DNA from 2 places in the Roseateles sp. GW823-FHT07B05 genome. Region 1 is predicted to be linked to the other one. Evidence: riboswitches for the same ligand, from Rfam matches in the RefSeq annotation. Region 1 holds a riboswitch; the other holds the start of a gene.
The links. Region 1 has a riboswitch for S-adenosylhomocysteine ahead of metH (methionine synthase). Riboswitches for the same ligand answer to the same signal wherever they lie in the genome.

Region 1 (7,026 bases):
GGGCAGCGCCTGTGCGGGTTCCGGCATCCGCAGCTGCACGCGCCGCCAGCGCTCCAGGAAGTCTTCCTTGTCGCTGGCCGCGACGACGCGGCCGCGGTCGATGAAGGTCAGCCGGTCGGAGATGCGCTCCACGTCCAGCGTGTTGTGCGACGAGAACAGGATGGCGCGCTCGTCGTCGCGCAGCACGTCCATGAACTCGGCCAGCAGCTCGTGGCGGGCGACGGGGTCCATGCCCGACGTGGGTTCGTCCAGCACCAGCAGGCGCGGGCGGCGGGCCAGCGCCAGCAGCAGCAGCGCCTTGGCCTGTTCGCCGCTGGACAGGCTCCTGGCCGCCTGCCCCGCGTGCAGGCCGAAGCGCTTCAGCAGCGTCGCGGCGTAGGCGGCGTCCCAGCCGGGGTAGATGGCGGCGACGAAGTCCATGTGCCAGGCCAGCGTGGCCTGCGGCAGCAGCTTCATGTCGTCGCTGACGAAGCCGACATCGGCCTTGGCGGCGGCCTGGTCGCGCGGCATGTCGTGGCCCAGCAGGCGGATGCGGCCGGCGTCGGGCGTCAGCAGGCCCATCAGCAGCCGGATGGTGGTGCTCTTGCCGGCGCCGTTGGGCCCCACGAGACCCATGATCTGGCCGGGCGCCAGCTCCAGCGACACGTCTTCCAGCGTGAAGAAGCGGAACGCCTTGCGCACGCCGTTCATTTCGATGGCCTTCATTCGGCGGCCTCCTTGTCGTTCAGCGCGTTGCGCAGGCGTTCAACCAGTTCGGGTTCCGCGATGCCCAGCGTGCGGGCGATGCGGCCGGCGGCGGCGAGGTGCGCGTCCAGCGCTGCGCGGTGCACGGCCTGGGCGGCTTCCTGCGCGTCGGCAATGAAGGAGCCCTTGCCATGGCGGGTCACGATGACGCCCTCCGATTCCAGCTCCTGGTAGGCGCGCTTCACCGTGATGACGCTGACGCGCAGGTCCGCCGCCAGCGCGCGGATGGACGGCAGCTCCTGCCCCGCCGGCCAGTCCCCGGCGGCGACGCGCTGGCGGATCTGCTCGACGATCTGCAGATACATCGGCCGCGCGTCGGTCTGCGAGATGAAAAGACTGCTGTGCATAATGTATATACACAGAATATATGCACAGTCGGCGGCGTGCAAGTGCCGAATGACAAGGGCGGCCCTCAGGCCGCCTGTTCGTGTGGGTGTCGCCCGCTCAGAGCCTCAGCAGCGCGTCCAGGTTGATGCGCAGCTTCAGCTCCGCCGGTGCCAGGCTGGCGGCAATGGCCTGCGAGGCCAGCCGCGTGTCGCGCGGCACCGGGTTGGACAGCGGGTTGCCGCTCTTGCCGATCAGCGCCGCCACCAGCGGCTCGTTGGCGCTGAAGCCCCGCTTCACGACCATGCCCACCTCGCCGTTGGCCAGCCGCACGAGGCTGCCGGGCGGGTACAGGCCCACGGCCTTGATGAGGGCGGCGCCGGCCTCGTCGGGCTGGCCCAGCTCGTCCAGGAACACGGCCCGCGCGGCGGCGGCGCCGCTCATGGCCTGGCGGCTGCGGCGCGGCGACAGCCGGGCGCCGAAGATGTCGATGCGGCGCAGCAGCCGCGCCAGCTTCTCGCCGTCGCCGCGCGGCGCCAGCGGGCCGGGGCCGGCGTCGTGGTGCAGCCGCACGGCGGTCAGCCAGGCGTCGTCGATGACGCCGGCCTGGACCAGCCGGGCCGCGGCGCGGTCGCCATGGGCCTGCAGGGACTGGCGCTGCGCCGGGCTGGCCGGGCCGGTCTGGTTGGCCATGCGGTCGTGCACGTCGCTGGCGCCGTAGTTCATCGTCAGCGCGGCGCCTTGCAGCGCCTCGCGCAGCGGTGCCGGCAGCTGCAGCTGCTGGGCCACCAGGTCGCACAGCAGCAGCGTCAGCAGCGCATGGCGGGCGCTGTAGTCCTCGAAGGCCTGGCTGCTCTCGAACACCAGCAGCATCAGCGTCGCGTCGGGCTGGGCATGCAGCCGCTTCAAGGCGGCGTCGCGCAGCTGGGCCACGCGGCCGGGCAGGTCCGCCGGGGCGGCCTCGCGCAGCAGCGTGTGGGTGTGCAGCAGCAGGTCCGACCAGGCCTCGCGCGGCCCCAGCTCCACCTTGGCGGGGGCGGACGGGTCGAGCCGGAAGCTGGCATCGGCCTTGGCGATGTCGGCCAGTGGCACGTCCTGCATGACCAGCGTGTCCAGCCGGTGCGCGCGGGCGCGCTGGTAGGCCATCGTGTCGGCCGAGTTGACCCACGCGCCGCCGTCGACGAGGCCACGCACCTGCGGCGAGTCGCGCAGCGTCTGCCCGCGCGCGAACAGCAGCTGGCCGCCGGCGTCGTACAGGTCGTAGGGCAGCGTCATGCCCACGCGCAGCGTGCGCGCGGGGAGGGGAATGAGGTCGAGGGCCATGAAGCGCGGAATTCTGAAGGGGCTTCGGCAGGTGCAAGCCGATCTTGAGCCACGGCGAAGGGGTGGCTGCGTAGAATTCCCGCCTTCATCCGAGGAGCGCTGCGACGGGGTCTCACCTGCCAGGCTCGGATTCCTCTCCAACGGCGCTCATCGAACCTCTGCACGAGTCCGTCGATGACCATCGCCCCGCCCCCCCTGAAGCTCTCCGGCCTGGAGCCCGTCGCCATCGGCGCCGGCACGCTGTTCGTCAACATCGGCGAGCGCACCAACGTGACCGGCTCCAAGGCCTTCGCCCGCATGATCCTGGCCGGCCAGTTCGAGCAGGCGCTGGCCGTGGCTCGCCAGCAGGTCGAGAACGGCGCCCAGGTCATCGACGTGAACATGGACGAGGCCATGCTGGACAGCCAGGCCGCCATGGTGCGCTTCCTGAACCTGATGGCCGGCGAACCCGAGATCGCCCGCGTGCCGGTGATGATCGACTCGTCCAAGTGGAGCGTCATCGAGGCCGGCCTGAAGTGCATCCAGGGCAAGGGCATCGTCAACTCCATCTCGCTGAAGGAAGGCGAGGCGGAGTTCAAGCGCCAGGCGCGGCTCGTGAAGCGCTACGGCGCCGCGGCGGTCGTCATGGCCTTCGACGAACAAGGCCAGGCCGACACCTTCGCGCGCAAGACCGAGATCTGCACGCGCGCCTACCGCATGCTGGTGGACGAGGTGGACTTCCCGCCCGAGGACATCATCTTCGACCCCAACATCTTCGCGATCGCGACGGGCATCGAGGAGCATGACAACTACGCGGTGGACTTCATCGAGGCCACGCGCTGGATCAAGCAGAACCTGCCCGGCGCCAAGGTGTCGGGCGGCGTGAGCAACGTGTCGTTCAGCTTCCGCGGCAACGAGCCGGTGCGCGAGGCCATCCACACCGTGTTCCTGTACCACGCCATCCAGGCGGGCATGGACATGGGCATCGTCAACGCCGGCATGGTGGGCGTCTACGACGACCTCGACGCCGAGCTGCGCGAGCGCGTCGAGGACGTGGTGCTGAACCGCCGGCCCGATGCGGGTGAGCGCCTCATCGAGATCGCCGACCGCGCCAAGAGCGCCGGCAAGGACGACTCGGCGCGCCTGGCCTGGCGGGCCGGCGACGTCAACCAGCGGCTGAGCCACGCGCTGGTGCACGGCATCACCGACTTCATCGTCGAGGACACGGAAGAGGCCTGGCAGGCCATCTCGGCCGGCGGCGGCCGGCCGCTGCATGTCATCGAAGGCCCGCTGATGGCCGGCATGAACGTCGTCGGCGACCTGTTCGGCCAGGGCAAGATGTTCCTGCCGCAGGTGGTGAAGAGCGCTCGCGTCATGAAGAGTGCCGTGGCTCACCTCGTGCCCTACATCGAGGAAGAGAAACGCCAGCTGGAGGCCGCCGGTGGCGACGTCAAGCCCAAGGGCAAGATCGTCATGGCCACCGTCAAGGGCGACGTGCACGACATCGGCAAGAACATCGTCACGGTGGTCCTGCAGTGCAACAACTACGAGGTCGTCAACATGGGCGTCATGGTGCCGGCCCAGGAGATCCTCAAGAAGGCCAAGGAGGAGGGCGCGGACATCATCGGCCTGTCCGGCCTCATCACGCCGTCGCTGGAAGAGATGCAGCACGTCGCGGCCGAGATGCAGCGCGACGACTACTTCGCATCGCGCCACATGCCGCTGCTGATCGGCGGCGCCACCACCAGCCGCGTGCACACGGCCGTGAAGATCTCGCCGCACTACGAAGGCCCGGTCGTCTACGTGCCCGACGCGTCGCGCGCCGTGGGCGTGTGCTCCGAGCTGCTCAGCGACGAGCGCGCCGCCGCCTACATCGCGGACCTGAAGGCCGACATCGAGAAGACCCGCGCGCTGCATGCCAGCAAGAAGCAGACGCCGCTGGTGACGCTGGCCGCCGCGCGCGCCAACGCCGCGCCGCTGGACCTGGCCCGCGTGCCGCCCGCGCCCAAGTTCACCGGCCGCCGCGTGCTGAAGAACCTGGACCTGGCCGAGCTGGCGAAGTACATCGACTGGGGCCCGTTCTTCCAAACCTGGGACCTGGCCGGCCCCTACCCCGCCATCCTCGACGACGAGGTGGTGGGCACCGAGGCGCGCAAGGTGTTTGCCGACGCGCAGGCCATGCTGAAGAAGATCATCGACGGCCGCTGGCTGCAGGCGCACGCCGTGTTCGGCCTGTACCCGGCCGCGCGCGTCTACGACGACATCGCCATCCACAGCGAGCCGCCGATGACGTGGCACGGCCTGCGCATGCAGAGCGAGCGCCCCGTCGTCGACGGCGTGAAGCGCCCCAACCGCTGCCTGTCCGACTTCGTCGCTCCGCAGGGCGACCACATCGGCCTGTTCGCCGTGACGGCCGGCCTGGGCGTCGACAAGAAGGAGGCCGAGTTCCTCGCCACGCACGACGACTACTCGGCCATCATGCTGAAGGCGCTGGCCGACCGCCTGGCCGAGGCCGCCGCCGAATGGCTGCATGAGCGTGTGCGCCGCGAGTTCTGGGGCTATGCCGCGGACGAGGCGCTGAGCAACGAGGAGCTGGTGGCCGAGAAGTACAGCGGCATCCGCCCCGCGCCGGGCTACCCGGCCTGCCCGGACCACCTCGCCAAGGCCGACCTGTTCAAGGTGCTGGCCCCCGACGAGATCGGCATGGGCCTGACCGACAGCATGGCCATGACGCCGGCTGCCAGCGTCAGCGGCTTTTACCTGGCCCACCCCGACGCGGCGTATTTCAACGTCGGCCGCATCGGCGACGACCAGCTGGCCGACTGGGCCGCCCGCTGCGGCCTCAGCGAGACCGACGCGCGCCGCGCGCTGGCGCCGCTGCTGGGCTGATACGAACGCAACGTTTGGATACGACGCCGGCGCGCGGTCAGCCGCTTGTCCTACAAGCGGCGGCCCGTCGGGCGCGTGAACATGGGGTGTCCAACAACAATGACGGAGTTCCCCATGTCCACCACCCCCAGCGTCAAGTCCACCCAGATCGTTGCCGGCGTCGCCGTCGTGCTGGCGCTGCTCGGCGGCGCCTATGCGGTGGGCCGCTCGCAAACCCCCAGCAGCCCGCCGCCCATGGACGCGGCCGTGGAGCCGGCCCGCGTGGAGCCGCAGCGCCTGGCCGCTGCCGACACGCCGCGTGAGGCGCCTCGCGAGGCGGTGCGACCGGCCGTGGTGAAGCCTGTGACGGCACCGGCGCTGTGCCAGGGCTGTGGCCGCGTGACCGACGTGCACACCGAGGCGCGCCGCGGCGAGTCCAGCGGCGTGGGCGCGGTGGGTGGCGCCGTCGTGGGCGGCCTGCTGGGCAACATGGTGGGCGGCGGCAACGGCAAGAAGCTGGCCACCGTGGCCGGCGCCGTGGGCGGCGGCTACGCCGGCAACGAGATCGAGAAGAACCAGAAGGGCTACACCGTCTGGGTGGTGCAGATCGAGGAGCGCGACGGCCGCACCCGCCGCTTCGAGCGCCGCACCGACCCGGGCCTGCGCGTCGGCGACGAAGTGCGCCTGACGGAGAACGGCTTCACCCGCAGCTGACGCGACGCGGGCCGGCCGCATACTCGCGGCCATGCCAGTCCCAGCCCGTCTCGTCGTGTTGATGATGGCCGCTGCCTGGACGGGCGGCTTCGCCTGGCAGGCGCTGCAGCGCTGGTCCTATGCCCGCTGGTGCGCCAGGACCTGCGGGCCCTTCACCTGGGTCGAAGTGCTCGACCAGCACCGGCGCGCGTCCGACTGGCAGACCCCGGCGTTGCTGGCGGCGCTGCCGCTCGTGATGCTGGCGGCTTACGTGGTGTTTCGGGGCATCCGCCGGCGTCCCTCGGCCTGAGGTCGCCGCTCAGCCGGGCAGCGCCCGGCGCAGCTGGATGGCCTCCGCCACATGCGCCGGCGCGATGGCGTCGGCGGCGGCCAGGTCGGCCACCGTGCGCGCCACGCGCAGCACGCGGTGGAAGCTGCGGGCCGACCAGCCCAGCTTCTCGGCCGAGCGCTCCAGCAGCGCCTTCGCGGCCGTGTCCAGCGCGGCATGGCCGCTCAGGTCCTGCGCCTGCAGCTGCGCGTTGGCGACCCCCTGTCGCGCCAGCGCGCGTTCGCGCGCCACGGCCACGCGGCCGGCGACGACGGCACTGGCTTCGCCAGCCGCCAGGTCCTGCAGTTCGCGCGGCGGGATGACGGGCACTTCGACGAGCAGGTCGATGCGGTCCAGGAAGGGGCCGCTGAGCCGGCCCTGGTAGCGCGACACCTGGTCCGGCGTGCAGCGGCAGGCCTTCAGCGGATTGCCGAGGTGGCCGCAGGGGCAGGGGTTCATCGCCGCGACGAGCTGGAAGCGCGCCGGGAACTCGGCCTGCCGCGCGGCGCGCGAGATCAGGATGCGGCCGGTCTCCAGCGGCTCGCGCAGCGCTTCGAGGGCGGCCCTTGGAAACTCCGGGAGCTCGTCCAGGAACAGGACTCCATGCTGCGCCAGCGAGATCTCGCCGGGCCGCGGCGGCGAGCCCCCGCTGGGCAGAGTATCGTTAAATGAGAAAATCGGTATCATTGGCTGGAATGATCCCGCGTGAAATCAAGTCGAGTGCGGTCAAGATCGTCGGCTCGACGCCGGACGACGTTATGTTCGAG
Region 2 (7,026 bases), on a different contig from region 1:
AGGCGCGCCTGCTGCACGGACGCCTGCCGCAGCTGCTGCTGCTGCGCGGCCTGCACTTCGCCATCGTTGACGAGGCCGACTCCATCCTCATCGACGAGGCGCGCACGCCGCTGATCCTGTCCGAGAAGCAGGGCAGGCCGCCCGATGCCACCGACTACCAGCAGGCGTTGAAGATCGCCGCGACCTTGACGCTGGGCGAGCACTTCGGCATCGACGCGGCCCGCCACAGCCTGCATTTCGAGGCCGCCGGCCTGCCCGCCGTGCGCGAGGCAGCCGAGGGCCTGGGCGGCATCTGGGGCGTCGCGCGCGGCCGTGAGCACCTCGTCGGCCAGGCGCTGCGCGCGCTGCACTTGTTCCACCGCGACCAGCATTACGTCGTCATCGACGGCACCGTTCAGATCGTCGACGAGTACACCGGCCGCGTGCTGGAGGGCCGCAGCTGGGAAGGCGGGCTGCACCAGATGATCGAAGCCAAGGAAGGGCTGGACCTGACCGAGCCCGCGCGCACGCTGGCGCGCATCACCTTCCAGCGCTTCTTCTGCCGCTACCTGCGCCTGGCCGGCATGACCGGCACGGCCGCCGAGGTGGCGCCGGAGCTGAACCAGGTCTACCGGCTCGACGTCGTCAGGCTGCCCACGCACAGACCCGACCAGCGTGTCACGCGGCCCGCGCGGTTGCTGCGCACACAGGCCGCGAAATGGACGGCGGTGGGCGAGGCAGTGACACAGGAACTCGAAGCCGGCCGCCCGGTGCTTGTCGGCACGCGCTCGGTGAAGGCCTCCGTCGCGCTCTCGGACGAACTAGGGCCGCGCCAGGTCCACCGCGTGCTGAACGCGCGCCAGGACCAGGAGGAGGCCGACATCATCGCCACCGCGGGCGAGCCCGGCGCGGTGACGGTGGCCACCAACATGGCCGGCCGCGGCACCGACATCCACCTCGACGACCGCGTGCGCGAGAAAGGCGGCCTGGCCGTGCTGCTGACCGAGTTCCACGACTCCGCGCGCATCGACCGCCAGCTCGTCGGCCGCGGGGCCCGCCAGGGCGACCCCGGCGTCGCGCTGGCCATCGTGGCGCTGGACGACGAGATCTTCACCGCCCATGCCGCCACGCTGCAGGCGCTGCTGGGCCGCCTCTTCGCCGGCCGCGACGAACTGCCCGGCTGGGCGCTGGCGCTGCTGCGCCGCGCCGCGCAAGGCCATGCCGGCCGGCTGCATGCGGCCATGCGCCGCCGCACGCTCAAGGCCGACCGCCAACTCGACAATCTGCTCGGATTCGCCGGAAACCAGATATGAGATTGCTTCCGTTTCTGCTGCTGCCCGCCGCCGCGCTGGCGCAATCGACCAAGCCCGCGGCGCCCGCCGCGCCGGCCGGCTACGACTGCCTCATCGAGCCCAACCAGCGCATCGAGATCCGCAGCCCCACCAACGCGCTCATCGATAGGATCCTCGTCGAGCGCGGCGGCGCGGTGAAGGCGGGCGACACGCTGGTGCTGCTGGACGGCAGCGTCGAGCGCGAGGCGCTGGCCGGCGCGCAGCAGCGTGCCGAGTCCGAGGCCGAGCTGCGCGTGGCGCGGGCCCGTGCCGACTACGCGCGCGAGAAGTTCCGCCGCCGCGAGGACCTGCGCGAGCAGCACTACATCACCGCGCAGGACCGCGACGAGGCGCAGGCCGAGCTGCGCGTCGCCGAGGCCGAGCTGGCGCTGGCGGTGGACAACCGCCGCCTGGCCGGCATCGAGTCGCGCCGGCTGGACGCCGTGCTGAAGCAGCGCGCGCTGAAGGCGCCGTTCAGCGGCGTCGTCACCGACCGGCTGCAGAACCCCGGCGAGCTGGCCTTCACCGGCGAGGGCTCGCGGCCCATCCTGAAGATGGCGCAGACGAACCCGCTGCGCGTGGAGGTGGTGCTGCCGGTGTCGGTGCTGGGCCAGATCAAGGCCGGCCGCCCGGCGGAGATCACGCCCGAGTCGCCGCTCAAGGGCAGCTGGCAGGCGCAGGTGAAGGTGGTGGACCGCGTCATGGACTCCGCCAGCGGCTCGTTCGGCGTGCGGCTGGAGCTGCCCAACCCGGGCGGCGACATCCCGGCCGGCGTGCGCTGCAAGGTGCGGTTTCTCTGAGCGCGCTGCTGCGGCTTTGACGGCTTCGTAGAATCCGCCCCGCGCCGCCTGTCGGCGCCGTCTCACCGAGGGGTGCTGCGACGGAGCACGGTCTCCGCCACGCTCGGTCGCGACGACAGGTCAAGGGCGCCCTTTGTGAAAAGGGTTGTCCGTGTCCTCGTCATCTTCCGCGTCCATACGCACCATCCTGCCGCTGGCCTTCGTCACCGGCGTCAGCATGGCCGCGATGGACCTCTACCTGCCCGCCGTGCCCGCGCTGCAGACCGGCCTGGGCATCAGCGTGTCGCTGGCGCAGGCCACCGTCGCGGTCTACCTCGCCGGCCTGGCCGGCGCGCAGCTGCTGTGGGGCGAGCTGCTGAACCGCCTCGGCCCGCGCCGCAGCCTGCAGATCGGCCTGGCGCTGCTGGCCATCACCAGCCTGGGCTGCGCGCTGGCGCCGGGCATCGAGTCGTTGCTGTTGCTGCGCCTGTTGCAGGGCGTTGCCGCGGCGGCGGCCACCGTCGTGGCGCCCACGGTCGTGCGCGCCACGCTGGGCGATGCCGACGTCGTGCGCGGCATCGCCGCCATCTCGATGGTCGAGGCCATCGTGCCGGCGGCCGGGCCGGTGCTGGGCGTGCTGCTGCTGCAGGTGACGGACTGGCGCGGCACCTTCTGGGTGCTGGCGGCGCTGTCGCTGCTGGTGCTGCCGTGGGTCGTCAGGATCGCGCCGCGCCGGCTGCCTGGCCTGGACCTGGCCCATGACGCCAGCTACGCGGGCATCCTGCGCAACCGCCACTACGTGCGGCTGGCGCTGTCGCATGCGCTGTGCATCGGCGCGCTGCTGACCTTCCTGGCCAGCGCGCCGCAGCTGCTGCAGCACACGTTGGGCCTGGGGGGCAACGCGTTCGCACTGCTGCAGGTGCTGGGGGTCGGTTCCTTCATGCTGGGCGCGTCGCAGTCCGGCCGGGTGGCCAAGCGGCTGGGCCATGCGCGCGCGGTGAGGCTGGGCAGCACGGCGCAGGTGCTGGCCTGCGCGCTGGCGCTGCTGACCGCGTGGGCCTCGGGGCCGCCGCCCTATGCCGTCGTGGCGGCCTACTGGATGTGTTTCTGCGGCGCGCTGGCCATCCGCGGGCCGGCCACGTTTGTCGACGCGCTGACCGTGCCGCCCGCGCAGATGGGCCGCGCGACGGCGCTGCTGGTGCTGGCGTTGCTGGCGGCCGGCGCGTTGGGCACGCAGATCGTCGCGCCCTTCCTCGGCGGCGCGAACAGCGCGGTGCCGGTGTTCTGCGGCGTGCTGGTGCAGTTGCTCGCCAGCGCGGCGCTGGTGTGGCGCTACCCGGTGCTGCCGGTCAGGGCCTGAGGGCCAGGTCCAGCGCGCGGAAGGCGCGCTTGCCCTTGTCCGCGTCCTTGCAGGCCTTCTTGCCGACCATCACGCCGCCGTCGTCGCTGAGCAGCGTGACCCGCCCGTCGGGCCAGGCGAACAGCGCCTCGGGGCGCAGCGAGCCCAGGTCGGCCTTCACGGGCGTGGGCGCGTCGCCGGCCTGGCCGCTCCAGCGGAAGAGCGCGAACGTGCCGTCGTCGGCCGGCGGGCCGGCGGCAATCAGGTAGGCGTTGCCGACGCGCTCGATGGAGCGCACGCCGCGGCCGCCCAGGTCCAGCCGGATGACGGCGCCGAACCGCGCCGGCCCGCGCCCGTCGACCAGCTCGGCCGGGTTCAGCAGCGGGATCAGCAGCGCCCGGCCCTGCGGGATCGGGTTGCGCAGCCCGATCAGCAGGCTGCCGTCGGCCGCGGTGGCCAGGCCCTCGATGTTGAAGCCGCCGTCCGCCTCGGCGGCCCGCACGGCAGCCTCCGCGAGCTTCAGCGGGGCCAGCGACGGCGCGGCCAGCAGGTCGTCCAGCAGCCGGGTGTACGGCTTGCCGGCCGGTGCCACCGTGTCGCCGCGGATGTCGGTGGCGAAGAAGCGGTGGCGGTCCTCGCGCAACTCGCCGCGGCTGTTGCGGGCATGCGAGCTGATCCAGTAGATGCGGTCGCCGCGCTGCGCGGCGCCTTCGAGGTCGGACTCCTTCTTCGCGCCGAGGAACTTGTCCAGCTCCACCTCGCCGACGCGCTTCGCGTGGCCGTGCCGGTAGACGGTGAGCCGGTTGTGTTCGTCGTCGGCGACGATGAAATGGCGCTCGTCCAGCGCCACGGCGGCGGAGGCGTCGCACAGGCCGTCGTAACGCGCCGGCTCAGCCTGCGCCGTGGCCGCGCCGGCCGCCACGAGCAGCAGCGCGGCCAGGGCCTTCACAGCGGTTCGGTCCGGGCCAGCAGCCAGGCCAGCGCCGGGCCGCTCACCAGCGGCTGCAGGCGTTCGCGCACGGTGGCGTGGTAGCCGTTCAGCCAGGCGATCTCGTCGGCGCGCATGAGGCTGCGGTCAATGCAGTCGGTGGCGATGGGGCACAGCGTGAGCGTCTCGAATTCGAGCATCTCGCCGAAGGCATTCTGCTCGGGCGTGTCGACGGCGACGTTCAGCACCAGGTTCTCGATGCGCACGCCCCACTGGCCCGGCCGGTACAGGCCCGGCTCGATGGACGTGATCATGCCGGGCTCCATGGCCATGGCCGGCTCCGGGATGGCCTTGCTGATGCTCTGCGGGCCTTCGTGCACGTTCATGAAGTAGCCCACGCCGTGGCCGGTGCCGTGGCCGTAGTCCAAGCCGTGCTCCCACAGCGGCGCACGGGCGATGGCGTCCAGCATCGGGCTCAGCGTGCCGCGCGGGAAGCGGGTGCGCGACAGCGCGATGGTGCCCTTGAGCACCAGCGTGTAGTCGCGCTTCTGCGCGGCGCTGACGCTGCCGATGGGCCACACGCGCGTGATGTCCGTCGTGCCGCCGAGGTACTGGCCGCCGGAGTCGATCAGCAGCAGGCCATCGCCGTCGATGAACGCGAACGACTCGGGCAGCGCGCGGTAGTGTGGCAGGGCGCCGTTTGCCTGCCAGCCGGCGATGGTGCTGAAGCTCAGGCCGACAAAGCCCTTGCGCTGGCGGCGCCGGGCCGACAGCTTCGCGTCGACATCCAGCTCGCTCCAGCGCTCGCCACGGGCCAGCGAGGCCTCGAACTCGGCGTAGAACTCGCACATCGCCGCGCCGTCCTCGGCCATGGCGTCGCGGATGAACACCGCCTCTGCCGGCGTCTTGCGGCTCTTCAGCAGCGTGCTGGGGTTGATTTGCTCGACGACCTTGACGCCCGCCGCGGTGGCCTCGCGCAGGCCCAGCGTCACGCGGCGCGGGTCCACCAGCAGCGTGGCGCCAGCGGGCAGCGCGGCCAGCGCCGGGCGCGCCGCGTCGTAGGGGGCGAGCTGCATGCCGTCTGCAGCCAGATGCGCCGCGACGTCGGCCGGCACCTTGCCGTCGGCGATGAAGAGGCGGCCGCCGGTCGCATCGAGCAGCAGGTGGGCGATGAAGACGGGGTTGCACTCCACGTCGCTGCCGCGCAGGTTCAGCAGCCAGGCCACGTCGTCGACGGTGGACACGAGGTGATGCGTCGCGCCGATGCCGGCCATCGCGGTGCGCACGCGGGCCAGCTTGTCGGCGCGGCTGACGGCGGCCTGCGGCGGCAGGTGTTCGTAGACGGGCTCGGTGGGCAGGCCGGGGCGGTCGTCCCAGGCGGTCTGCACGAGGTCCAGGTCGGTGCGCAGCGTGATGCCCTTGCGCGCCAAGCCCGCACGCAGCGCGTTGGCCAGCGCCAGGCCCAGCACCTGGCCGTCCACGGCCAGCACTTCGCCGGGCTGCAGCTGGTTGGCGATCCAGTCGATGTAGATCGTCGACGCGCCGGAGGCCATCTTCTCGAGCTGGATGCCGCTGCCGGCCAGCTGCGCCTCGGCCTGGGCCCAGTAGCGGCTGTCGGCGAACAGCGCGGCGCGGTCGCGCGTGACGACCAGGCTGCCCACCGAGCCCGTGAAGCCCGACAGCCACTCGCGGCCCTGCCAGCGGCCGGGCAGGTACTCGGAGAGATGCGGGTCGGCGGAGGGCACCAGCACGGCATGCGCGCCGGCGGCGGTCAGGGCGTCGCGCAGGCGCTCGATGCGCAGGCGGGTCTCGGAGGTGCGGGTGTCCATGGTGGCGGACCTTTTCAACTGGAGCGGTGGGCGGATTTTAGGTTTGCGCGCTCAGAGCTCCGTTCGTAACGCCCACAGCTCCGGGAACAGCACCACGTCCAGCATCTTGCGCAGGTAGCTGACGCCGCCGGTGCCGCCGGTGCCGCGCTTGAAACCGATGACGCGCTCCACCGTCGTCACGTGCCGGAAGCGCCACAGGCGGAACGCGTCTTCCAGGTCCACCAGCTCTTCGCCCATCTGGTACAGGTCCCAGTGCGTCTGCGGGTCGCGGTAGACGGTCAGCCAGGCCTGCTTGACGCCTTCGTCGGCGAAATGCGGCTGCGTCCAGTCGCGGTCCAGGTTCGCGGCCGGCACGGCGATGCCGCGGCGGGCCAGCAGCTTCAGCACCTCGTCGTACAGCGACGGTGCGTCGTAGGCCGCCTGCACCTGCGCCAGCAGGTCGGGCCGGTGCTCGTGGGGCTTGAGCATCGCGGCGTTCTTGTTGCCCAGCATGAACTCGATGCGCCGGTACTGCGCGCTCTGGAAGCCGCTGCTCTTGGCAAGGTAGGGCCGCACGGCGGAGTACTCGGGCGGCGTCATCGTGGCCAGCACGTCCCAGGCGTGCACCAGCTGCTCCATGATGCGCGACACGCGGGCCAGCATCTTGAAGGCCTCGTGCAGTCGGTCGGCGGCGACGTTTGCGACGGCCGCGTGCAGCTCGTGCAGCATCAGCTTCATCCACAGCTCCGAGGTCTGGTGCTGCACGATGAAGAGCATCTCGTTGTGGTCGGGCGAGAGCGGCTTCTGCGCGGTCAGGATGGCGTCGAGCTGCAGGTAGTCGCCATAGCTCATGTCGCGCGAG

Region 2: linked by a shared signal. The riboswitch ahead of AC1Q7O_RS16385 (MFS transporter) and the one ahead of metH (methionine synthase) in region 1 are both predicted to bind S-adenosylhomocysteine.

The regions. Positions count from the first base shown of each region.
Region 1 is NZ_JBXAGX010000005.1:408,417-415,442, forward strand. It holds gene AC1Q7O_RS14260 (ABC transporter ATP-binding protein) at 1-705, opposite strand, end outside; gene AC1Q7O_RS14265 (GntR family transcriptional regulator) at 702-1,091, opposite strand; gene AC1Q7O_RS14270 (HD-GYP domain-containing protein) at 1,189-2,391, opposite strand; S-adenosyl-L-homocysteine riboswitch at 2,477-2,547, shown strand; gene metH (methionine synthase) at 2,566-5,259, shown strand; gene AC1Q7O_RS14280 (glycine zipper 2TM domain-containing protein) at 5,374-5,952, shown strand; gene AC1Q7O_RS14285 (hypothetical protein) at 5,984-6,241, shown strand; partial or broken gene AC1Q7O_RS14290 (ATP-binding protein) at 6,251-6,916, opposite strand; gene AC1Q7O_RS14295 (hypothetical protein) at 6,955-7,026, shown strand, end outside.
Region 2 is NZ_JBXAGX010000007.1:69,219-76,244, reverse strand. It holds gene AC1Q7O_RS16395 (preprotein translocase subunit SecA) at 1-1,292, shown strand, start outside; gene AC1Q7O_RS16390 (efflux RND transporter periplasmic adaptor subunit) at 1,289-2,110, shown strand; S-adenosyl-L-homocysteine riboswitch at 2,172-2,249, shown strand; gene AC1Q7O_RS16385 (MFS transporter) at 2,262-3,449, shown strand; gene AC1Q7O_RS16380 (DUF3616 domain-containing protein) at 3,439-4,377, opposite strand; gene AC1Q7O_RS16375 (aminopeptidase P family protein) at 4,374-6,185, opposite strand; gene kynA (tryptophan 2,3-dioxygenase) at 6,237-7,026, opposite strand, start outside.